One region of the Novosphingobium sp. NFX11 genome, then DNA from elsewhere that is predicted to be linked to it. Evidence: riboswitches for the same ligand, from Rfam matches in the RefSeq annotation. Region 1 holds a riboswitch; each other region holds the start of a gene.
What was found. Region 1 has a riboswitch for cobalamin ahead of KZO24_RS20780 (cobalamin biosynthesis protein CobG). Riboswitches for the same ligand answer to the same signal wherever they lie in the genome.

Region 1 (7,858 bases):
CGGTTCCATAAGGTCCACATCGCTTGAGCGTGGGTTTTGGTTTCAGGTGTTACCGTCGCCGGGACGGCTTCACGGCAGGGCTTAGGCGATTACCTGGTCTCCGATCGGCGTTTCCATGAAGTGATGCCCGCCCGGCGCAATGACCCAGCCGCCGACCGCGCATGGTGAATAGCGATAGCTGCGTAATGTTCCGGGGCTAGGCCTTGTTTTGGCGACCAAGATCGGGCGCACGGCATTGCTCGGTTCAGTCTGCGGCCTCTCGGTCAATGCTCATGTCGAGCGAATCCAGCCGCCAGTTTCCAGTTCGACCGTCCGCGTAATGCGAATTCGATCCAAAAATCGTCGATCGTGACTGACCACGATTAACGCGCCATCGTAGGCCATCAATCCGGCTTCGATCGCAGCGATCGATTCGAGGTCGAGATGGTTCGTCGGCTCGTCGAGGATAAGGAGCGGCGGCGGAGCAGGGTTGCCCAAGATGCAGGCAAGGCCGGCGCGCAGGATCTGCCCTCCGCTCAGGGCGTGGACGGCCTTGTCGGCTGCTGCTGCCCTGAAGCCGAAACGAGCCAGCGCCGCGCGACATGCATTATTGTCCACCCCTCGTTTAGTCGCGAGAAGTTCTCAGCGATGGTCTGTTCCTTGTGCAGGATGGTGGCCTGCTGATCGAGTAGCCTACGGGGAACGTGGCATTCCGCTCGGCCTGACGACGGGGTAAGTTCGCCGATGATGACCCGCAGCAAAGTCGATTTGCCGCTGCCATTCGCTCCGGTTATCGCAACCCGTTCGGGTCCGACGATGCGCAGTGACATGTCGCGTAATATCGATGCCCCATCCTCGTATCCTGCGGAGACATGCTCGAGCGTAAGAACATCGCGAGACGGGTTAAGGCCTGTCGTCGCGATCTGAACCGAGATGGGCTGGAATATTTCGATCCGCGCCCTTGCCCGTTTCACAGCGAGTTCCGCCTCGCTGCGCTGCCGTTCGGCGAAGCGTCTGTTTTCTCCGCCGCTGTTTTCCGCCTGCTCGCGGCGGGCCCCGAGCAGGATACGCGGCATGCCGCCACGACCGGCCTGGCGATTTCCCGCTGCATCGCGCCGCTGCTGACGCTCTGCGGTTATTTGCGTCTTGCGGGTCACTTGCGCCCGATGGTGCTCGGCCGATGCGAGATCATGCTCGGCGGCAGCGAGTTCAACGGCCTTGCGTGCGCAGTAATCACTCCAGTTGCCACCATAACGCGCGGCCCCCAGCGAGGTAAGTTCGATGATCGAGTCCATGGCGTCGAGCAATTCGCGGTCATGGCTCACGACGATGGCGCCTGCACGCCAGTGCGCCAGCATATCGATGACGGCCGCTCTGCCCTCTGCGTCAAGGTTGTTCGTCGGCTCATCAAGCAGCAGAAAATCCGGCTGGGTGAAATGCAATCCCGCCAGCGCCGCGCGTGTCCTCTGTCCGCCCGACAGGCAGCCGAGCGGCGTATCGAGCGGTATCGGCAGCCCTAGGCAGGCCAGTGCGTCGGCTGCGCGGGTTTCCACGGTCCAGTCGGCCTCGACCAGTTCGTCCAACGTCGCGGTGCCGGCTTCGGCGCCGCGAAGAACCGCGAGTGCATCGGCGATTCCGAGCAGATGCGCCACGGTGCCGTCGGCCGATGCCTGTACAGCCTGCCGTAGCAATCCCACTGTGCCCTGAACGCGAACGGTTCCTCTGGACGGCGACAGGTCGCCGCAGATGAGGCTCAGCAGCGTCGATTTGCCAATGCCGTTGCGTCCGACAAGGCCGGCGCGTTCCTTGCTGAAATCGAGGGTCAGGTCATCAAGAACGCGGCGGCCGTCAGGCGCGGGCCAGGTGAGTTTGGAAATGGAAATGGAGGCAGGCATGAACACAGGTTTCCTTGGCGGCAAGGCGGGTAGGCGATGCGGTCAGGGACAAGTTCATGATTACACACTCCGTCAGGGGTGCAGTGGATATAGTCGCTGCGGGCACCGATCGCAATCGACTGATTCGATGACGATCAATCCTGGCGAACAGGAGTTTACCCTCCTGCAAAGTCGCTGTAAGGCGCAGCGCTCGAAGGGTGGGGAAACTCCGTTCTTCGAACATGATCGCGCCGGTGCCCCTGACGGGGCTTAATCGGGAATGCGGTGCGGGGGCTTGCTCCCAAATCCGCGGCTGTCCCTGCAACTGTAAGCGGGTAGCGCGATGCACTCGCCCTTTCGAGGGGCAGCCACTGGGCCTTAAAGGTCCGGGAAGGCGTGCATCAAGCTGTGACCCGCGAGCCAGGAGACCTGCCGGCGCACTGGTCGCTCTTGCCTTGGTCCAGGGGATGGTCACGGCACGGTTGTTCTTCCGTCTGGGCGACGAAGCGGTGCGGCTGGGGCTGCACGCGCGCGTGTCGCCGGGCGCCTGTTGCGCCCGCCCGTCGGCCCGCGTCGGTCGGCCGTGGCCGGTAAGCCCCATCCTCAGGTTCGGCCCGGCGCGCGGGGTGGGATGGCTGTGAGCCTGCAGGAAGAGGGCGTGATACGGGGCTGGTGCCCCGACGCCTGGCGTCCGATGATGGCCGGAGATGGACTGCTGGTGCGGGTCAAGCCGCACCTCGGCCGGATGAGCTCCGCCCAGGCGGTTGCCTTGGGCGAGGCCGCGCTGGCCTATGGCAATGGCCTGATCGACCTGACGCGGCGTGCCAACTTCCAGATTCGCGGGGTGGGCGAGCCGCACTGGCCGGTCCTGCTGGAGCATCTGTGCGCGCTCGGTCTCGTCGATGGTGACGGCGAGCGGGAGAGCCACCGCAACATCCTCGCTGCACCGGACTGGCGTGCGGGCGACGACACCGCGCGCATCGCCGACGAGCTGCGCGACCGGTTGGCGGGATTTCCGCAGCTGCCGGGCAAGGTCGGCTTTGTCATCGATGCGGGCGAGGTGCCGGTACTGGCGCGCGAACCGGGAGATTTCCGGATCGAACGCACGCTCGATGGCCCGCTGATGCTGCGCGCCGACGGGCGGGCCGAGGGCGTGAAGCTGACGGTCGGCGGCGAGGTCGATGCCTTGCTGGCGCTCGCGCGGTGGTTCGTCGAAAGCGGCGGCGCGAAGGCGCGGCGGATGGCCCGGCACCACGCTCCGCTGCCCGCCTGGGCCCGCGATGGTGCCCGGCCCGCCCCGCCTCAGCCGCCCATCGCGCCCGGCCGGTGGCGGGACGGGATCGCCTGTGGTTTGCCGTTCGGGCGCATCGAGGCGAAGACATTGCTGGACCTGATGCGAAGCCCCGGCGTCACCGGAGTGCGCCTGACGCCCTGGCGCGTGCTGCTCGTCGAAGGGGGCTGCTCGACCGATGTTCCCGGTCTCGTGACCGATCCCGCCGATCCGCTGCTGCGGGTGGATGCCTGCCCCGGTGCCCCCGCTTGCCCGCAGGCCAGCGTGGAAACCCGCGATCTGGCCCGGCGGCTTGCCCCCTCGTGCCGGGCCGTCTGCATGTGTCCGGGTGCGCCAAGGGCTGCGCCTCTTCGCTGCCCGCCGACGTGACCGTGACCGGCCGCGGCGGACGCTACGACCTTGTCTTCGGGGCCCGCGCCGATGCGCAGCCGCTGTGCCGAGGGCTGGACAGCGCCGACATTCTCGCCCGCCTTGGAGCTTCCTGATGCCGCATGCCTACGAGAAGGACGGCGCCGCGATCTATCGCCAGTCCTTCGCTATCATCCGCGCCGAGGCCGATCTCGTGCGCTTCGGGGCCGAGGAGGAGCCGGTCGCGGTGCGCATGATCCATGCGGCGGGCATGGTGGGCCTCGAAGCGCATATCCGCTTCTCGCACGGTTTCGCGGCGGCAGCGCGCGATGCGCTGGTCGCCGGTGCGCCGATCCTGTGCGATGCGCGCATGGTGTCCGAGGGCGTGACCCGCGCGCGCCTGCCCGCAGACAACCGGGTGATCTGCACCCTCAACGACAGCCAGGTACCGGACCTCGCCCGTACCATGGGCAATACCCGCTCCGCCGCCGCGCTGGAGCTGTGGCGGCCGCATCTGGCAGGTGCGGTGGTGGCGATCGGCAACGCCCCCACGGCGCTGTTCCACCTCCTCGACATGCTGCAGGACCCGGCCTGCCCGCGCCCGGCGGCGATCATCGGCTGTCCGGTGGGCTTTGTGGGAGCGGCCGAGTCCAAGGACGCGCTGTGGGAGGCGGCGCCGGTCCCCTGCTGCATCGTCGAGGGGCGCCTCGGCGGCAGTGCCATCACGGTGGCGGCCATCAACGCCCTTGCGAGCCGCGCCGAATGAGCGCGCCGGATCATGGCACGATCCATGGCGTCGGCCTTGGCCCCGGCGCAGCCGACCTCATGAGCGTGCGTGCGGACCGGCTGGTGCGCGGCACGCGGCAGATCGCCTATTTCCGCAAGAAGGGCCGCGCCGGCCACGCCCGGCGCATCGCGCAGGACCTGCTGCGCGCCGATGCGGTCGAGATCGCGATGGAATATCCGGTGACCACCGAAATCCCGCTGTCCGATCCGGGCTACAACGCCTGCCTCTCCGAGTTCTACGCCGGATGCACCGAGCGGCTGCTGGACGCCACCCGCACCGGCGAGGATGTGGTGGTGCTGTGCGAGGGTGATCCGTTCTTCTACGGGTCGTTCATGCACCTCCACAGCCGCCTTGCGGGCCAAGCGCCTGTGGAGGTCGTGCCCGGCATCACCGGCATGGCGGGTGCATGGAACGCCACCGGCCTGCCGATCACGTGGGGGGATGACGTGCTGACGGTGGCGATGGCCACTCTGCCCGAAGCGGAGCTGGCGCGGCGCATCCGCGATACCGACGCGCTGGTGGTCATGAAGATCGGCCGCAACCTGCCCAAGCTGCGCCGCGCCGTGGCCGCAGCCGGGCGCGAGGATGCCGCATGGCTGGTCGAGCACGCCGCCATGCCGGGCCAGAAGGTGACCCGGCTGGTCGATGCCGAGCAGGTCGCGCCCTACTTCTCGATCCTGCTCATTCACGGACAGGGGCGTCGACCGTGAGCGGGGCCATGACCACAGGATGGGTTGCGGTTGCCGGGCTGGGGCCGGGCAGCGAGGCACTCGTCACGCCCGAAGTCACCGCTGCGCTGGCCGAGGCGACCGACGTGGTCGGCTACATTCCCTATGTTGCGCGCGTGGCGCCTCGGCCGGGGCTGACGCTGCATCCTTCCGACAACCGCGTGGAACTGGACCGGGCGGCCTTGGCGCTCGACCTTGCGGCGCAGGGGCGCAGGGTGGTCGTCGTGTCATCGGGCGATCCCGGAGTCTTCGCGATGGCCTCCGCGCTGTTCGAGACGCTGGAGGCAGGGCCGGTTTCATGGCGCGGTCTCGACATACGCGTGCTGCCGGGGATTACCGCCATGCTCGCCGCCGCGGCACGGGCAGGCGCGCCGCTCGGGCATGATTTCTGCGCGATCAACCTGTCCGACAACCTTAAGCCGTGGAACGTCATCGAGAAGCGCCTGCAGCTGGCGGCGGAGGCGGACTTCGCCATGGCGTTCTACAACCCGCGATCCAGGGCGCGGCCCGAAGGGTTCGCCAGAGTGCTGGAAGTGCTGCGCGATGCCTGCGGCGACGAGCGGCTGGTCCTGTTCGCCCGCGCGGTATCGACCCCGGAGGAAAGCCTGAGGATCGTGCCGCTCGGACAGGCGAGTGCGGAAATGGCTGACATGCGCACCGTGGTGATCGTCGGATCGAGCCGGACGCGGGTGATCGAGCGGCCGGGAGGACCGACCCTTTACACCCCGCGCTCGGTTTCCGGGGATGCGGCGTGAGCGATCCAGTCGAGTACGTCCTCGGGCCGATGGAACTCGGTGCGGGTCGGGAGCGCCGGGCGCTCGATCATCAGCACCGGCAGGCCGAGATCGCGCGCGGCGACAAGTTTCGCCTTGGCGCCGCTGCCGCCCGCGTTCTTGCAGACCACGAGGTCGATCGCATGGTCGCGCAGCAGCCGGGTGTCGTCTTCGACGCTGAAGGGGCCGCGATCGATGACCAGCGTGTGATGGGGCAAGGCGGACGGCTGGTCCGGCGCATCGACGAAGCGCAGCAGGTAGTGATGCTGCGGGCGGGCGGCGAAAGCCTCCACATGCATGCGGCCCAGTGCAAGCATGATCCGGCGCGGCGGGCCGCCAAGGGCATCGACGGCAGCGGCGATGTCGGGAGCAGGGCGCCAGTCGTCTCCGGCTACCGGTTCCCATGCCGGACGGGTGAGCGCGAAGAGAGTTACGCCTGCGATGCGGGCCGCTTCCACCGCGTTCGCGCTCATCGTTGCGGCGAAGGGATGGGTGGCGTCCACCAGATGAGTAACGCAGTTTGCGCGCAAGTAGGCGGCGAGCCCGGACACGCCGCCGAAGCCGCCGATGCGCGTGGGGATCGGCTGCGGGCGCGGGTTTTCGGTGCGTCCGGCATAGCTGAGCATTGCGGTCATGCCGGACGCCGCCAGCAGGCGGGCAAGCGCGCTCGCTTCGGTGGTTCCGCCCAGCAGCAGGATGTTCGGCATGGCTGACAGCATCGCTTCCCCCTGGTTGACGATCGTGGGCATCGGCGAGGATGCGGCGGACGGACTGAGCGCGGCAAACCGCGCGGCACTGGAACAGGCGCAACTGGTGATGGGCGCCGCCCGCCACCTCGCGCTGCTGCCGGGGCTTAGTGCGCCGAGCCGCGAATGGCCAGTTCCCTTCGCCGACGGCATCCCGCTGCTGCTGGCGGAGCGCGGGCGCAAGGTGGTAGTGCTGGTCTCCGGCGATCCGTTCTGGTTCGGCGCGGGGAGCAGTGTGACTCGCGATCTTGCTCCGGGCGAATGGATCGCGCACCCGGCGCCTTCCACGTTCGGGCTGGCGGCGGCGCGGCTGGGCTGGGCGCTGCAGGACTGCACCTGCCTTGGTCTTCACGCCGCGCCGGTGCAGCGCCTGCGGCCTCACCTTGCCAAAGGGCGGCACATACTGGTGCTCGTGCGTGATGGCGAAGCGGTGGCTGGGCTGGCCGCGTATCTGGTCGAGCGTGGTTTCGGCGCTTCTACGCTGCATGTGCTGGAAGCATTGGGCGGGCCGCGCGAACGGGTGCGCAGCGTCGAAGCACAGGCGCTGGGCTTCGACGATATCCGGCATCCGGTAGCGGTGGGGATCGAGGTCGCCGGCGTGGGTGACGCCTTGCCCGCGACCAGCGGCTTGCCTGACGATCTGTTCGATCACGACGGCCAGATCACCAAGAGCCCGCTGCGGGCCCTGACGCTCAGCGCCCTCGCGCCGCGTCCCGGCGAGCGCTTGTGGGACATCGGGGGCGGCTCGGGCTCGGTCTCGATCGAATGGTTGCTGGCGCATCCGGCCAACACCGCCTGCGCCGTCGAGGCCGATCCGAGCCGCGCCGGTCGGGCGAGGGCGAACGCGCTGGCGCTGGGCGTGGACCGGCTGGAACTCGTCCTCGGCCGCGCGCCTCAGGTCTTGCCTGACGGCCGCCCGCCGGATGCCGTGTTCATCGGTGGAGGACTATCTGACGGATTTCTCGACGCCTTGTGGCAGCGGCTTCCCACAGGCACCCGGCTGGTAGCCAATGCTGTGACGCTGGAGTCCGAAGCCTTGCTCGCCCGCTGGCAGGGCGAGCAAGGCGGCACGCTGATGCGCATCGAACTTGCGGATGCGGCACCGCTCGGCACCCGGCGCGGCTGGCGTTCGCGCTATCCGGTGGTGCAGTGGAGCGTAGTGCTGTGATCGTGGCGGGCTTCGGTTTTCGCAAGGACGCCAGCGTGTTTTCGCTGATTTCCGCGTATCAGCTGGCGCGCGAGGGGCGCCGCCCGTCACGCATCTGGCCGCTCCGGCCGACAAGGCGGAACTGCTCGCCGAACTGGCGAACCTGCTGGACCTGCCCCTGATCG
Region 2 (7,858 bases), on a different replicon from region 1:
GGCCCGGCCTTGCCGGAGCGCCGTGGCGCATCAGGTGGAGCGCGATGCCGCTCATGCCTTATCGGTCACCGCCGCTTCGTCGAACGTCGCCATCCGGTTGTGCGTCGCCAGAGCCCCGCGCACGATCGGCACCGCCAGCGCAGCGCCGGTGCCTTCGCCCAGCCGCAGGCCGAGGTGAAGCAGTGGCTCCAGCCCCAGCTTGTCCAGCAGCCGCACATGCCCCGCCTCGGCCGAGCAGTGTGCGGCGATGCAATGATCGGTGAAACGCGGGTTGTCCCGCAGCAGCGGCAGGATCGCGGCCGAGGCGATGAACCCGTCCAGCAGCACCGGCACTCGCGCCAGCCGCGCGGCGAGGATCGCGCCCGCCATCGCGGCGATCTCGCGCCCGCCGAGAAGGCGCAACGTCTCGAAGGCGTCGATGGCGGCGCCGGAATGCAGCGCCACGGCCGCCTCCACCGCCACCGCCTTGCGCGACAGGCCGAGGTCGTCGATCCCGGTGCCGCGTCCGATCCAGTCCTGCGCGGAGCCGCCCAGTACGGCGGCGCAGAGCGCGGCGGCGGGCGTGGTGTTGCCGATGCCCATCTCGCCCACCAGCAGCAGCCGGGTATCGGCGCCCAGCGCGGCGGCGCCCCGGTTCAGGGCGTCGAGGCATTCCTCCGCGCTCATGGCCGCCTCGCGGGTGATGTCGCCGGTCGGCCGGTCGAGATCGAGCGCCACCACCGAAAGCCGCGCGCCGCAGGCCTCCGTCAGCGCGTTGATCGCCGCGCCGCCCGCCTCGAAGTTGGCGACCATCTGCACGGTGACCTCCGGCGGATAGGCGCTGACGCCCTGCGCGGTGACGCCGTGATTGCCCGCGAAGACGACGGCCTGCACCGGGTCCGCCTCGGGCCGCTCGCAGCCTTGCCAGCCGGCCATGAACACCGCGATGTCCTCCAGTCGGCCGAGCGCGCCGGTGGGCTTGGTGAGGCGGGCCTGACGGTTCAGCGCGGCGGCGCGGCTGGCCTCGTCGGGTTCGGGCAGCGCGGCAAGGGCAGCGGCGAAGGAGGCGGGATCGGCGAAACGGGTCATGTGCAGACGTAGCCTTCCGGGGGCGTGCGGGTGATGAAGTGGCCCTTCACGCCTTGCGGCCATTCCTTGAAGGGCACGCGGCCGTGCTCGCTTTCGGCATGGCGCGCCGCATATTCGAGGATGGCGCGGGCGGCGTCTTCGTCCGGCATGAAGTCGCCCAGCACGTAGCCGACCTTGCCCGGTGCGCGGACGTGGACGGTGCAGTGGCGGCTGCAGGCGAAGAGGCAGGGCATGGCCTGGATCTGGACGCCCTGCAGGTCCGGGTCGGTGGCCTGAACGCTGCGCATCGCCGCTTCGAGCAGGGCGCCGCCCCGCTGGCCGGTCTCGTCCTCGCGGGCGTCGGCGGTGTGGCGGCAGGTGTTGCAGACGACCACCGAAGGGCCGGGAGGTACGGGGGTCAGCATGGGGGTGTTTCTCTTGAGGGCAGGCCCGCCCTGCTGCGGTTGAAAGCTAGTTTGTCATCCCCGCGAAGGCGGGGACCCAACTGATGCGGGTGCAACAGGCGAAGTCGGGAGATGGGTTCCCGCCTTCGCGGGAATGACGACGGTACTATCAAGGACGGTTCCGCTTCAGGCAGCGGGCTCCCAAGTCTTGGGCAAGTCTCCTCCCGCTTGCTGGAGGGGGCGGGGGTGGGCCTTCCTTGTCATCAGAACCGGCTGCGCACGCCGACGTAGACCGTCCGTCCCAGCGCGGAGTAACCCGCCGCCGTCTGGTAGTCCTTGTCGGTCAGGTTCTCGACGCGGCCTTGCAGCATCAGGTTCTCCTTGATCCGCACTTGCGCGCGAAAGTCGATCAGCCAGTAGTCGTCCAGCTTCGCGGTGCCGGTGGCGGCGTTGAAGGTCTCGCCCGAGTAGCGCGCCGCGACGCTGGCGCGAAGCCCTTGCGGCAGGTCGATGCCCGCTTCGGCATTGGCCATGTGGCGCGGTACGCGCTGCAGCTGGCGGCCATAAGTCGAGGCGCCTTCGGTGCGGTCCTCGGCGCGGGTCCAGCTGTAGTTGCCCTCGGCAAACAGCACGCCCAGCTTCGCAGACGCGGCGAGTTCCAGGCCGCTGGCCTTGGCCGTCTTGACGTTGGCGTAGTAGCCGAAGCGCGTGGTCGTGGTGCCGGGGATGTAGCAGGCGGTGGGGAGCGTGCCGCCTGAATCGCTAGCCGTCGGGCAGTAGGCGAAGTCGATCAGGTTGTCGGTGTCGCGCTGGAACCACGTGGCGGTGAGGCGCAGCGCCTCGCCGAAGTTCTGCTCGGCACCCACTTCCCAGCCCTTGGCCTTCTGCGGGGCGAGGTCGGCGGTGCCGTAGGCGCTGTACATCTGGTAGAGCGAGGGGGCCTTGAAACCCTCGTCATAGCTGGCGCGCAGCACCGTGGCGCCTTCGTTGGGGGTATAGGCCGCGCCCGCGCTCCACACGGTCTGCCCGCCGAAGCGCGACTGGTGATCGTAGCGCGCGCCGCCGTCGAGGGTGAGGCCCTTGACCGGGCTCACGCGCAGTTCGGCGTAGAGGCTGTCCATGTCCACCGCGTAGGGCGTCAGCGTATAGGGCGTGGCGGAGTTCGTCGGCGAGGCGGTGGTCATCCGCTGCTCCTCGCGCTCGGCGCCGAACACGGCCTGGATCGCGTCGCTGAAGGTGTAGGTGCCCTGGTACTCGTAGCGGCGCAGGCGGCCGTGCGCGTCGAAGGTGATCGCGCGGATCGAGCGGGTGGGGTCGAAGTTCTCCCGGTCGGTGACGTTCTGCAGCACCGCGACGCGGTTGACGAGCTTGCCGTCCAGCAGCGCGAAGTTGAGGCCGGCGTAACCCGACCATTCCTTCGTGGTGCCATAAGCGAGGGTGTCGCCCGAAGTGCCGTCGAAATCGTTCTTCCCGTCGGCCCAGTAGCCACGCAGGTCGAGGCTGACGCCGGGGGCGACGCGCACCGTGACGGTGCCGCTGGCGGCGCTGCGCTGGAAACCGTCGGCCTCGGTCCCGTTCGCGCGGGCGGAGATACCGTCGGTGGTGAAGCGCGAGGCGGAGAGGCGCCAGTCGATGAGGTCCGAGGTGCCGCCCACGCCCGCGCGGGCGGAGACGGTGTCATGGGTTCCCGCCTCAACGGCGAAGCTGCCTTCGAGCGGCTCGGTCGGGCGGCGGATGCGCACGTTGACGACACCGCCGGTCGCGTCGCTGCCCCACAGGATCGACTGCGGCCCGCGCAGGATCTCGATGCGGTCGACGTCGTCGAGCAGCAGGTTGGAGAAGCCGTAGCCGCCCGCCGTCGCCGAGGGATCGGACAAGCGCATGCCGTCGATCACCATCACGGTCTCGCCCGCATCGGCGCCGCGGATGCGCAGAGAAGTGGTGGTGCCGTATCCGCCGTTGCGCGACATCGAGACGCCGGGGGTACGCAGCAGGGCATCGGTCAGGGCGATGGGCTGCAGGGCGACGATCGCGGGCTCGCCCAGCACGGTCACGGTGGCGGAGACGCGCTCGATCGCGACGGGGGTGCGAAGCGCGCTGACGAGGATGTTGTCGGCCGCGCCTGGTGTACTCTCGGTGTCGCCAGGTGCCGTTGTGGTATCGTTGGGTGCCGCTGTGTCCGCAAGCGCCGGAGAGGCCGAAACGAGCAGCGTGATGGTGGCTGCGGTCGTGGCAAGGTACTGTTTCACTGGTATTCCTTCATGCAAACGGCGGTGCTCCGCCGGCTGGTGAAGGATCATGGGCAGTGGGCGCGGACAGACAGCGCGACACCTCCCGCAAGCCCCCTCAGGCCGCCGGAACGATGGCTGTCGTTGCGCGAGGAATGACTTCCCCGTTCGTCCGGCACACCCTGTCCGGTCGAAGAACGACGGCGACGGGCAGGTCTCCTGGCTCACGGGTCTTCGCCCATTTCGGCCGCCTTCTCAGGGACTTGCATCCCCAATGGCATGTGGCCGAACGGCTCTCCGCTTACAGTTGCAGGGGCAGCCCGGGTATTTCACCCGCGTTCCCTTTCAATCCCCTCGCGGGGAACCTGTCGCGGCGCGGCAAGTATCGTGCGCCGGGCTGCCGCGCAAGAGGCCAATGCTTGCGCCAACCTGCGGGAAACCATAGGTGCGGAGGCGATGGACACTCCGCGCCAAGACGATGCCCCGGCCTGCCCGGCCTACCTGATAAGCGCTCCGTCCTCGGGTCAGGGCAAGACGCTGGTGACCGCGGCATTGGCCCGAAGGCACCTCAAAGCGGGCAGAAAAGTGCGCGTTTTCAAGGTTGGGCCGGACTTCCTCGACCCCATGGTGCTCGAAGTCGCGAGTGGCGCGCCGGTCCATCAACTCGACCTTTTCATGTGCGGAGAAGCGCAGTGTCGCGCCCTTCTCCACGAAGCGGCGCACGAGGCCGAGCTGATCCTCGTCGAAGGCGCGATGGGCCTGTTCGACGGCGATCCCAGCGCCGCCGACCTCGCCGGGCGCTTCGGCCTTCCGGTGCTTGCGGTGGTCGATGGATCGGCGATGGCGCAGACTTTCGGGGCGGTGGTCCACGGTCTTGCGACGTATCGGCCGGGGCTGGAGGTCCATGCGGTGATCGCCAACCGCGTCGGCAGCGCGCGGCACGCGGAATTGCTGGAGCAGGGCGTGCCTCCGTCGGTGAAGTGGCTCGGCACTTTCCCGCGCGAGGCCGGAGTGACGCTGCCCGAGCGGCACCTCGGGCTGGTGCAGGCAGCCGAGGTCGCGGATCTCGACGCGCGACTGGATCGGGCGGCGAGCCTGCTGCCTGATGCCGTGCTGGACCTGCCGCCGCCGGTGAGCTTCCCGGCGCCCGAGGTCCCGGAGGAAAGCCCCAATCTGGGGGTCTGCGCATCGCCATCGCGCGGGACGAGGCTTTCGCCTTCATCTACCACGCCAACTTGCGATGGCTGGAACGGGCAGGCGCGCAGCTCGCCTTCTTCTCACCGCTTCATGACGCGCGATTGCCCGATTGCGAGGCGATCTGGCTCCCCGGAGGTTATCCGGAACTGCATCTGCAGACGCTTGCCGCCAATGCGCCGATGCTGGAAGCGATCCGGGCACATCATGCGGCGGACAGGCCGATTCTCGCCGAGTGCGGGGGCATGCTCTACGCCTGTGCATCGCTGACGGACGTAGAGGGGTATCGGGCCGATCTGCTCGGATTGCTGGAGGGGCACGCCGCGATGCAGCGGCGTTTCGCCGCCCTCGGCATGCAGCACATCGCGCTGCCGGGAGGGACCTTGCGCGGGCACACGTTTCATTATTCGCGGCTGGAAACCGGGCTCGTCCCGGAGGCTCGCGCCAGCACGCCGGACGGGCGGGACGGGGAAGCGCTCTATCGCGTCGGCTCGCTCACGGCGAGCTACATGCATGGCTACTTCCCGTCCGCTCCCGAAGCGGCGGCGCGGTTTTTCGTTCAGGCTTCGACCAGCGACTGACCTTCGGTGAGGATCGCGGCCTCCTTGCGCGGATCTTCGCTGGCCTCGACGATGCCGGGTTCGGGCACGCGGAAAACCTTGGCTGCGTCCGCCTTGTCGCCGAGGTTCTCGCTAGACGACAGGCTGATGAGCCATGGCGAGAGGAACAGGCCGACGATGATCGGCGAGAGCCAGATCGCCGTCGTCATGTCGAGGAACGCGGTCGCCGTCAGGCCCGCGCCGAGCAGCAGGTGCTCGCGCAAGTCGGGCAGCACCTCGCGCACGGTGATGCGGCGGGCATCGCGGGTCTGGGTGTTCCAGCCCGCCGAGATGCCCAGCAGCAGGCCGAGCAGTGCCTTGGTCTGGGTCACCATGGTGATTGGTGCGAGCAGCATGGCCAGTACCGTCTCCAGCAGGACCGAGCGGACGGCCGCGAAGCCGCCGCCGAAGCTGCGACGCCGCTCGCCGTCGGCCAGGACCCAGATCAACCCCATGATCTTCGGGCCGAACAGCAGCATCACTGTCAATGCCAGCACGCTTGGCGGGGCGAGGGTGACGAAGCCGCCATCGCCATGCGTCGCGACCTGGCCGATCATCGTCAGGATCAGCAGCAGCCAGCCCGGCGAGGTGAGGTAGGCCGAAGCCCCGATCAGCAGGTGCAGGCGGCTGGCCCAGTGCAGGCCCGAGGCGCCGAGCAGCTGCAGGTGCTGCAGGTTGCCCTGCATCCAGCGGCGGTCGCGGATCGCCATGTCGATGATCGTCGGCGGGAATTCCTCGTAGGAACCGCCGATCATGACCATGTGGACCGCCCAGCCGCGCCGACGCAGCAGGGCGGATTCAAGCATGTCGTGGCTGAGGATATGGCCGCCGAACGGCGCCTTGCCGGGAAGCTCCGGAAGGCCGCAGGCTTCGGCGAAGGCGCGGGTGCGCACGATCGCGTTATGGCCCCAGAAGTTGGCTTCCGAGCCCGACCACCACAGCAGTCCGGCGCTTGCGATGGGGCCGTAAGCCTCGCTCGCGAACTGCATCCAGCGTTGGAACAGGGTGCGCGCGTTGGTGATCATCGGCACCGTCTGGAGCAGGCCGATCGAGGGACGCTCCTCCATGATCGAGGCCATGCCCACGATCGTCTCGCCGCTCATCATCGAATCGGCGTCGAGCACCAGCATGTTCTCGTAGGCGCCGCCGAAGCGCTTGACCCATTCGGCGATGTTGCCGGGCTTGCGGGCGATGTTCTTCTCGCGGCGGCGGTAATAGATCTTGATCGGCGCGTGGTCGGCCAGTTCGTGCCAGGCGGCTTCCTCGCGCTTGCCGTGGAAGGGGTTGGAATCGCTGAGGACGAAGAAGTCGATCCACGGCGCGCCGCCGGCTTCGGCGATCGAGTAGGCCATGGCACGCACGCGGGCGAAGACTTCCTCGACGCCCTCGTTGTAGACCGGCATCAGCACGGCGGTCTTGTGGCGCAGGCTGGAGGCCGGGCTTGGCAGCGCGGTGAAGCCGGGATGCTCGCCGGTGATGAGCTTGAGGAAGCCCATCGTCGCGGTAACGAAGCCGAACGAGATCCAGCAGAACAGCGGCACGAAGAACACCAGCAGCAGCGCTTCGACCCAGTCGAGCCCGTCGCGCGAGAGTTCCATGCGCACCGTGCTCGATGCGGCGAGGCCGATGGCGGCAGTGAGCGCGAGCAGCAGCAGGCGCTTGACCAGCATCCCGTGCGGCGCGGTCTTCACCTCGCGCGCGCCGGGCGGATTGCCCCACAGGTTCTGGATCGGCATCGCCATGGGCGATTCGGCCGGAAGCATCGGCGAATGGTTCATCGGCGTCGCACTCACGATTCTAGAGCCTTGATAACGGTCTCACTGAGCGCGGAGTTGCCGCGCTTGAGAAAAAGTCGGAACTGGGGCTGGGTCAGGGCGGCGGATCGCACGTCGATCATCGCTCGCCAGCGCCCGTCAGACCGCGCCACCGGATAGGCGACGGCGGAGACCACCGCAGCCTTGGGCAAGTCGGTATCGGGCGTGACGCCGCTGGTCCGGTCGAGGCCCGCCAGCGCGGGACCGGAGAAATCGAACACGAACTTGCGCACGCCTTCCAGCGGCGGCGAACCCGGACTGCCGCCGGGGCCTTCGAACACATCGACGCAGCGTGAGCCGCCATCGATGGTCGGGTCCTTGGACGTCCAGGTCAGCCGATAGGCGAAATCGCGGCGCTGCCCGGCCTTGGCGGGACGGTCGGGGCGCCAGAACAGCGCGATGTTGTCGAGCGTCTCGCTGCCCGTCGGCATTTCATAGAGGCCGACCGCGCCCGCGCCCCAGTCTCCCTTGGGCTCGACCCAGAGCGAGGGGCGACGGTCGTAGAATACGCCGTCGTCCTGATAGTGATCGAAAGCCTGGTCGCGCTGCAGCAGGCCGAAGCCCTTTGGCGA
Region 3 (7,858 bases), on a different replicon from region 1:
ACGCGATAGGTGCGGATCAGCATCATCGCGCGGATTGCATCGGCCGCCGCTTCGTCTATGCGGGACTGGTCGATCGGGGCGCCGCCTTTCGCGGCCGCCTTCTTGATCTCGGCCTTCAGGACGGTGGGATCAAGTCCCTGCGTCCAGTCGTCCTCGGCATCGCCGCCGACGAGGGGCCAGTTGCCGCGCTGCCAGCTGGGACCGGCCTGAACTTCGTCCAGTGCCGCGTCCGGGGTGAAATCGAAACTCTCGTCGCCCATAGGAATCACCTATCGCCACGCCCGGACAGGGTTGTCCGACGTTTTCAGTTTGGCGGGCTGACGGATTTTTCCGGGGAGGGAGGGCCGCTAGTCCGCTAGGTACTCACGCCGGGACCGGATGCCCCTTGCGCGTCATGGTAAGCGCCACATCGCGATGCAGTTCCGTGAAACCACGCCGCGATGAGCACCTCAAGGCCGGATCACCAAACCCCCTTCGTCATTGCGAGCCCCGAAGGAGCGCGGCAATCCAGCGCGGCGTAAACCGCCCTGGGTTGCTTCGCTACGCTCGCAATGACGGGAGTGGTCACGATGATCCGTCCTCAATTCGTCAGGCGAAAGCCTTGATGGCTTCCACCAGCGTCTCGCCGAGCAGCGAGGGGCTGGCCGAAACCTTGATGCCGGCTTCTTCCATCGCCGCGATCTTTTCCTCGGCGCCGCCCTGGCCGCCCGAGACGATCGCACCGGCGTGGCCCATGCGGCGGCCCGGAGGGGCCGTACGACCGGCGATGAAGCCCGCCATCGGCTTGCGACGGCCGCGCTTGGCTTCGTCCTTGAGGAACTGCGCGGCTTCTTCTTCGGCCGAGCCGCCGATTTCGCCGATCATGATGATCGACTTGGTGGCTTCGTCAGCGAGGAAGAGTTCGAGCATGTCGATGAAGTTGGTGCCGTTGACCGGGTCGCCGCCGATGCCGACAGCCGTGGTCTGGCCGAGGCCCGCCGCGGTGGTCTGGAACACGGCTTCATAGGTCAGCGTACCCGAGCGCGAGACGACGCCGACCGAACCCTGCGAGAAGATGCTGCCGGGCATGATGCCGATCTTGCACTCGTTGGGGGTCAGGACGCCGGGGCAGTTCGGGCCGATCAGGCGCGACTTCGAGCCGGTGAGGGCGCGCTTCACGGGCACCATGTCGAGAACGGGGATGCCCTCGGTGATGCAGATGATCAGTTCGATCTCGGCGTCGATCGCCTCGAGGATCGCGTCGGCGGCGCCGAACGGCGGCACGTAGACGCACGAGGCGTTGGCGCCGGTGGCGGCCTTGGCTTCGTGGACCGAGTTGTACTGGGGCAGACCGATGTGGGTCTGGCCGCCCTTGCCGGGGGTCACGCCCGCGACCATCTGCGTGCCGTAGTCGAGCGCAGCCTGGGTGTGGAAGCTGCCGGTCGCGCCGGTCATGCCCTGGGTGATGACCTTGGTGTTCTTGTTAACGAGGATCGACATCGGTTTTCCTGTTCCTGATCGTGGAAGCAGCCGGATTGGGCCGGGGAGGTTCCAAGAAACTATTTTGCCCCCGCGCTACCCATCATTGTGAGAGTATCAACAATGAGGGGCAGTCGCGGGGGCGGTATTCAAAAACTCAGGCGAGGGTGCCGTCGATGCCCTTGCAGGCGACCAGCAGTTCCTTGACCGCGTCGACCGAGACCTGGAGGTTGCCCTTGGCTTCCTCGTCCAGTTCGATCTCGACGACTTCCTCGACGCCGTTCGCGCCGATGACTGCGGGCACGCCGACGTAGAGGCCGTCAACGCCGTACTGGCCATCGACATAGGCGGCGACGGGCAGGATGCGCTTCTGGTCGCCTAGGTAGGCTTCGGCCATGGCGATGCCCGAGGCGGCCGGTGCGTAGAACGCCGAGCCGGTCTTCAGCAGGCCGACGATCTCGCCGCCGCCCGAACGGGTGCGCTGCACGATCGCGTCGATCTTCTCCTGGGTGGTGCGGCCCATCTTGATGAGGTCCGGAACCGGGATGCCGTTGACGGTCGAGTACTGCACGACCGGGACCATGGTGTCGCCGTGGCCACCGAGCACGAAGGTGTTCACGTCGCGGATCGAGACGCCGAATTCCCATGCGAGGAAGGTCGAGAAGCGCGCCGAGTCCAGAACGCCGGCCATGCCGACGACCTTGTTGTGCGGCAGGCCCGAGAATTCGCGCAGCGCCCAGACCATCGCATCGAGCGGGTTGGTGATGCAGATCACGAAAGCGTCGGGTGCGTTGGCGGCGATGCCTTCGCCGACCGACTTCATCACCTTGAGGTTGATGCCGAGCAGGTCGTCGCGGCTCATGCCGGGCTTGCGGGCGACACCGGCGGTGACGATGATGACGTCGGCGCCGGCAATGTCGGCATAGTCGTTGGTGCCAGTGATCTTGGCGTCGAAGCCTTCGACCGGACCACACTGCGAGAGATCGAGAGCCTTGCCCTGCGGGAGACCTTCAGCGACGTCGAACAGGACGATGTCGCCCAGTTCCTTCTGCGCCGCGAGGTGCGCCAGCGTACCGCCGATGTTGCCGGCGCCGATAAGGGCAATCTTCTTACGAGCCATGATCCGTTCGTGTCCTTCCCGAGGGCGGGATTTCTCGGACTTCAAGGCGGCCTGCGCTAATCCCGCAAATGGCAGGTGCCGGTGTTTGCGAGGGCGGCCCTACGCCCCTTGGAAGACCATTGCAACCGGCAAAGGGGTCTTTGCATCAGCTTTTATCTGATAATAGTTCGCAATTGCAATAAAGGGGTGAAATGGCGGAAAATCGCCTGTTTGTTCACCTGTCGGCAATGTTGCGAAAGGGTTTAGCGGCGCTGGGGATGGTATCGAACGGGGATATGGCGAGCGCAAGTCGCTTTGGGTGCGACTCGTCGAAACTCTCATCCTCCCTGTCGCGAAGCGATGGGGAGGGGGACCGCCGACGTAGTCGGTGGTGGAGGGGATTGCAACCCACCCCTCCGTCAGTCGCTTCGCGACTGCCACCTCCCCATCGCTTCGCGACAGGGAGGATTAGGCGTTCAACTCGCGAGGCGCTTGGCCAGAGCGGCGGCCATGCGGCGGTCGAGGTGGCGGCATATGCTCAGCCAGCGGGCGCGTGCGGCGGTGTCGCCGCGTTCATGGGCGGCCTCGGCCTCGACGCGGGCCTGTTCGGCGGCGGAGAGGCCGTGGCGTGCGAAATGCATGAGGGCTTCGGCAATGCCGGCGTCGATCTCGGCGGCAGGCTTGCTCTCGATGGAGCGCAGGCTAGGGCGCGGGAGAAGGGGGCCGTTGTCGTTGACCGCGCCCAGCGGCGCGCCGGTGCAGAGCACTCCGGCAATGGCCGGCATCGTCCCGTTCATGGCGGCGGCGAAGCGGATGGTCATGGGCGGATAGTCTCTCTTCTTGGTGGGTGTCGACGGATCAACCCTCTACCCCGGCAGCGATGAACCCATCATGCAGGGACGTGGTTTCTCAAGTCTTGACGATACCACCTAGGGACATTCCCCGGGTGCCTCCGTTGCAATCGATTATCTTCAATTTGCGGGCTGGGTGATCCAGCGGCCGGAGTTTGCGTACTCGGCCTTGATGCCCTGCGAACCCGGCATATTCCGGGCGGTATAGAGCGAATCCCCGCCGCGCTGCTGCACTTCGCTGGAATAGGCGGGGCTGGGCTGGATGGGCATGGTCGGGCTGGTTGCCTGCGCGACCGGCTCTGCCTTCACGGGCTGGGCCGTGCCGAATGCGCGCTGGACGGCGAGCGGGTCGAGTGCCGCTGCTGCAGCGGCGGCATCGGCGCTGTCGTCATGGCGATGCGGAGCGGCCATCGGCTCGCCGCCGAGGTAGGCGAAGCGGAACGTCGCCGCGCTGCCCGCCTCGCCGCGCAGCGCGTAGAAGCGGTGCGCGCCGATGGTGGAAAGGTACTGCAGGCTCGGCGCCCAGTAGGGGTTCACCTGGACGGTATGATAATGCGTGGCGAGGCCGATCGGCGTGTAGACGTAGCCTGCCAGCGCCTGGCGCGCGACGTTTTCGGCGCGGTCCCAGAACATGCGCTGCGGGCGGCGGGCGAGCGAGCCGTCGCAGGTGAACGAGAACTGGCAGCCGGTCGAACGTTCCGACCCCTCGTAGACGACGCCGCAGACGGTCTTGGGATAAGCCGGGTGGGCCATGCGGTTGAGCACGACTTGCGCCACCGCGCGCTGGCCCGCGTCGGGCTCGCTCGCGGCTTCGTAGTAGATCGCGGCGGTCATGCACTGCAGCGCGCGGGTGCGGTCGACGCCGGAGTTGTCGATGTAGATCGGCCGCGCGGTAGCCAGCGGGCCGGAGACACTGTCGTCGGCGTCGGAGCGGATGCCTTCGCCGACCTGCAGCGGGGCCTTCTCGGCTTCGAGGTAATAGAAGGCCGAGCCGGGGAAACTAGCGCCCGCCTGCTCGAACGGCATGGGCAGTGCTTCGGCGCCTTGCGGGGCGGCGTCGGCGATGGCGAAGCTGTCCCAGCCTTCCGGCGCGGCGAAGGCGGGAAGGGCGACGGCGGCGAGTGCGGTCACGGCGAAAGTCCAGCGGCGGCGCAGGACGACCGGGCGGTGCCCGATAGAGCGGGCACGGCGCGGGTAGCGGCCGACGAAATCGCGCGGGCGTTCGAACGGAGCGCCTTGCGAATCCATCACCGGCGCCGGGGCGGCGTCTGGTCCGGGAATGGAAGGGGCAGGGCTCACTCGGTTCCTTTCGGCCGCAATTCGGCAGCACCGGCCTAGCCTGTGCCCGGTGCGCGCGCATCCGGGCATTCCGGGCCGTCCCGTTGCGGTACAGCCACGCTCTGTACGCTTAAGGGCTTAAGATTTGGCTGCACCCCGTCGTCCCGGACTTGATCCGGGACCGTTGGCCGTGAACGGCCGTCCTTGCGGCGTGGCGCCTTGCCCATGGCTCGCGTCTAAAGACAGCCACCGGTCCCGGATCGAGTCCGGGACGACGAATGCTTGCCAACCCCTGTATGCCGCACTATCCGCGCGGTTACGTCATGGGTTGCCCGCAAGGGCCTAAGAGGGAAGCCGGGTGCGAATACCGGCGCTGCCCCCGCAACTGTGACCGGGGAGGCCGCCTCCACCATGCCACTGGCCCGTATGAGGGCCGGGAAGGCGGATGGCGCGACTGACGATCCGGGAGCCAGGAGACCTGCCCGAGACGGTCGTTCCGCAGCCGGACGGGGTTCTTCCGGATGCAGCGAGTGTGACGCGCCATGAGGAAGGCGCGCATGCCTCCGCCGTGAACGGCACAAGCACGTTCAAAGGTTCGGAGGACATATGAAGTATCTGTTTCTGCTCGGCACCGCGCTTGCGGTGAGTACGCCTGCGCTGGCACAGGATGACGAGCCGCTGCTGCTCGACACGCATCCGCGCACGGACATCACGGTCACGGCCACGCGCACCCCGACGCCCCTTAGCCAGGTCGGCCAGTCCGTCAGCGTCGTCACCCGCGACCAGATCGAGCGCACGCAGGCGACCACCGCCACTGACGTGCTTGCCCGCATCCCCGGCATCTCGACCGTGCAGTCGGGCGGTTTCGGCCAGCCCGCGAGCGTTTTCGTGCGCGGTGCCGAGAACGCGCAGTCGCTGGTGCTGATCGACGGCGTGCGCATCAACGATCCCGGCGACGTCGGCGGCGGCTTCGACTTCGGCGCGCTGCCGATCGGCCAGTTCGACCGTGTCGAGGTCGTGCGCGGTTCCTCGGGAGTGCTGTGGGGCAGCCGCGCGGTGGGCGGCGTCATCAACTTCATCACCGCCCGCCCGACCGAACAGTGGACCGCGCGCGGCCAGGCCGAGTATGGCTGGCGCGACCGCAAGCAGGCGAGTGTCTCGGCGGCGGGTCTCGTCGGCCCGGTCGGGCTGACGCTGGGCGGCAACTGGCTCAAGGGCGACGGTTTCTCTGCCTTCAACGAGCGCCGCGGCGGCACAGAGAAGGACGGCTTCGAGAGCAAGAGCGCCAATGCCCGCGCCTCGATCGAGTTCGCGCCGGGCCTCTCGGCCGATGCGGGCGGGTTCTACACCAAGGCGAACTACGATTACGACAACACCGGCGCCGATGCCCTCAACGTCGGGATGAAGCGCGATACGCTGGGCTATGCGAACTTGCGCTATGCGGGCCTCGACGGAAGGCTGAACGCACGTGTCGGCTATGGCATCAACGACACGCGCCGCATCTCCGATGACGCGGTGTTCGGCCCCTACACCACCAACGGCCGCACCGAGCGCTTCGAGGGCCAGGTCAGCTTCGCGCCCATCGAGCAGGCCAGCGTGCTGGTCGGCGGCGAGACCGAGAAGCAGAAGTTCGACGACAACTATGGCTCGAAGGATTCGACCACCATCGACAGCCTGTTCGGCAACCTGACGCTGCGTCCGTTCGCCGGCCTGACGCTGAACGGCGGCCTGCGCTACGACGACAACTCGGACTTCGGCGACCGCACGACCTTCGCCGCCAACGGCGCCTGGGTGATCGGCGGCGGCGACAGCGCCCCGGTCCTGCGGGCCAGCTACGGCGAGGGTTTCAAGGCGCCCTCGCTCTACCAGCTCTACACCAACGCGGGCTTCCGCGCGCTCGATCCCGAGACGTCGAAAAGCTGGGATGTGGGCCTGGAGCAGCCCTTCGCCGAAGGGACCGGCCGCTTCACGCTGACCTACTTCGATCGCAAGACGAAGAACCTGATCGACTATGATCTCGCGAACTGGAACTACTACAACGTCGGCCGCTCGCGGGCGCAGGGTGTGGAACTGGGGATGCAGGTGACCGACTGGCAGGGCTTCGATGTGAACCTCGCCTATACCTACCTAGACGCCGTCAACGAGGACACCGGCGCGCAGCTGGCGCGTCGTCCGAAGAGCAATCTCTACGCCAGCATCGACAAGGCCTGGGCGGTCGGTCTGAAGCTCGGCGCGGACCTGCGCGTCGGCGGCGGGCGCTACGACGATACCGCGAACACGCAGTACGTTGGTGGCAACGTAGTCGTGGGCCTGCGCGGCGCCTTCGCGGTGACGCACAACGTCGAGGTCTATGGCCGCGTCGAGAACCTGTTCGACGAGCATTACGAAGTGGTGCGCACGTACGGCACGCCGGGGCGCTCGGCCTATGCCGGCATCCGCGTGAAGATGTGAGCGAAAGGGCGGTTCCCGGCAGGCGTCGTCCCGGACTTGTTTCGGGACCGCTGGCCGTGGACCGCCCTCCTTGCAATGGTTCCCTGACCCCTCGTCATTGCGAGCGCAGCGAAGCAATCCAGGGCAGTTTGCGCGGCCCTGGATTGCTTCGCTGCGCTCGCAATGACGAGGAGCACGAGCGCAAGCGGGCTTCGGGTGGCTTGCCGTTACCCCGCTGCTCCTGACGCTCGCCGCCTGCCAACCCTGGTCGGACCCGCCGGTCGAGGGATCGGTGCGGCCGCGCATCGTTTCGCTCAACCCCTGCACCGACGCGGTGCTGGCGGAGGTGACGTCGCCGGGGCAACTGTTGGCGATCTCCCACTACAGCCACGATCCCTCGGCCAGTTCGATGGATCTCGCCCGCGCCGCGCAGTTCGCCGAAGTGTCGGACGCGGTGGAGGATGTCGTCGCGCTCGAACCCGATGTCGTGGTGGCGAGCAGCTACACGCCGCCGGCCACCGCGCAGGCCCTGCGCGACATGGGGCTGGAGGTCGTGCTCGAGCCGCTTCCCGCCGACCTTCCCGAAGCGCTCGCGCAAGTGCGGCGGCTGGCGAAGCTGGCGGGCAATCGTTCGGAAGGGGAGGAACTGGCCGGGCGGATGGAGGCTGCCGTCGCCCGTGCCAAGCCGCCGACCGGCGTGCGGCCGGTGCAGGCGCTGCTGTGGGAATCCGGGGGCATCGTC

Region 2: another riboswitch for cobalamin. It lies ahead of KZO24_RS16115 (TonB-dependent receptor plug domain-containing protein); the one in region 1 lies ahead of KZO24_RS20780 (cobalamin biosynthesis protein CobG).
Region 3: another riboswitch for cobalamin. It lies ahead of KZO24_RS02275 (TonB-dependent receptor domain-containing protein); the one in region 1 lies ahead of KZO24_RS20780 (cobalamin biosynthesis protein CobG).

The regions. Positions count from the first base shown of each region.
Region 1 is NZ_CP080385.1:657,640-665,497, reverse strand. It holds gene KZO24_RS20790 (AsmA family protein) at 1-9, opposite strand, end outside; partial or broken gene KZO24_RS20785 (ABC-F family ATP-binding cassette domain-containing protein) at 271-1,874, opposite strand; cobalamin riboswitch at 2,089-2,304, shown strand; gene KZO24_RS20780 (cobalamin biosynthesis protein CobG) at 2,491-3,513, shown strand; gene KZO24_RS20775 (precorrin-8X methylmutase) at 3,629-4,258, shown strand; gene cobI (precorrin-2 C(20)-methyltransferase) at 4,255-4,989, shown strand; gene cobJ (precorrin-3B C(17)-methyltransferase) at 4,998-5,762, shown strand; gene KZO24_RS20760 (cobalt-precorrin-6A reductase) at 5,726-6,487, opposite strand; gene cbiE (precorrin-6y C5,15-methyltransferase (decarboxylating) subunit CbiE) at 6,486-7,694, shown strand; gene KZO24_RS20750 (cobalamin biosynthesis protein) at 7,789-7,858, shown strand, end outside.
Region 2 is NZ_CP080384.1:3,130,306-3,138,163, forward strand. It holds gene KZO24_RS16100 (histidine phosphatase family protein) at 1-55, opposite strand, end outside; gene cobT (nicotinate-nucleotide--dimethylbenzimidazole phosphoribosyltransferase) at 52-1,068, opposite strand; gene KZO24_RS16110 (DUF1636 domain-containing protein) at 1,065-1,472, opposite strand; gene KZO24_RS16115 (TonB-dependent receptor plug domain-containing protein) at 1,715-3,700, opposite strand; cobalamin riboswitch at 3,872-4,063, opposite strand; partial or broken gene KZO24_RS16120 (nucleotide-binding protein) at 4,136-4,654, shown strand; gene KZO24_RS16125 (hypothetical protein) at 4,915-5,454, shown strand; gene mdoH (glucans biosynthesis glucosyltransferase MdoH) at 5,433-7,250, opposite strand; gene KZO24_RS16135 (OpgD/OpgG family glucan biosynthesis protein) at 7,262-7,858, opposite strand, start outside.
Region 3 is NZ_CP080384.1:451,717-459,574, forward strand. It holds partial or broken gene KZO24_RS02250 (2-oxoglutarate dehydrogenase E1 component) at 1-260, opposite strand, end outside; gene sucD (succinate--CoA ligase subunit alpha) at 589-1,479, opposite strand; gene mdh (malate dehydrogenase) at 1,616-2,578, opposite strand; gene KZO24_RS02265 (hypothetical protein) at 3,034-3,378, opposite strand; gene KZO24_RS02270 (cell wall hydrolase) at 3,529-4,707, opposite strand; cobalamin riboswitch at 4,995-5,186, shown strand; gene KZO24_RS02275 (TonB-dependent receptor domain-containing protein) at 5,293-7,137, shown strand; partial or broken gene KZO24_RS02280 (helical backbone metal receptor) at 7,463-7,858, shown strand, end outside.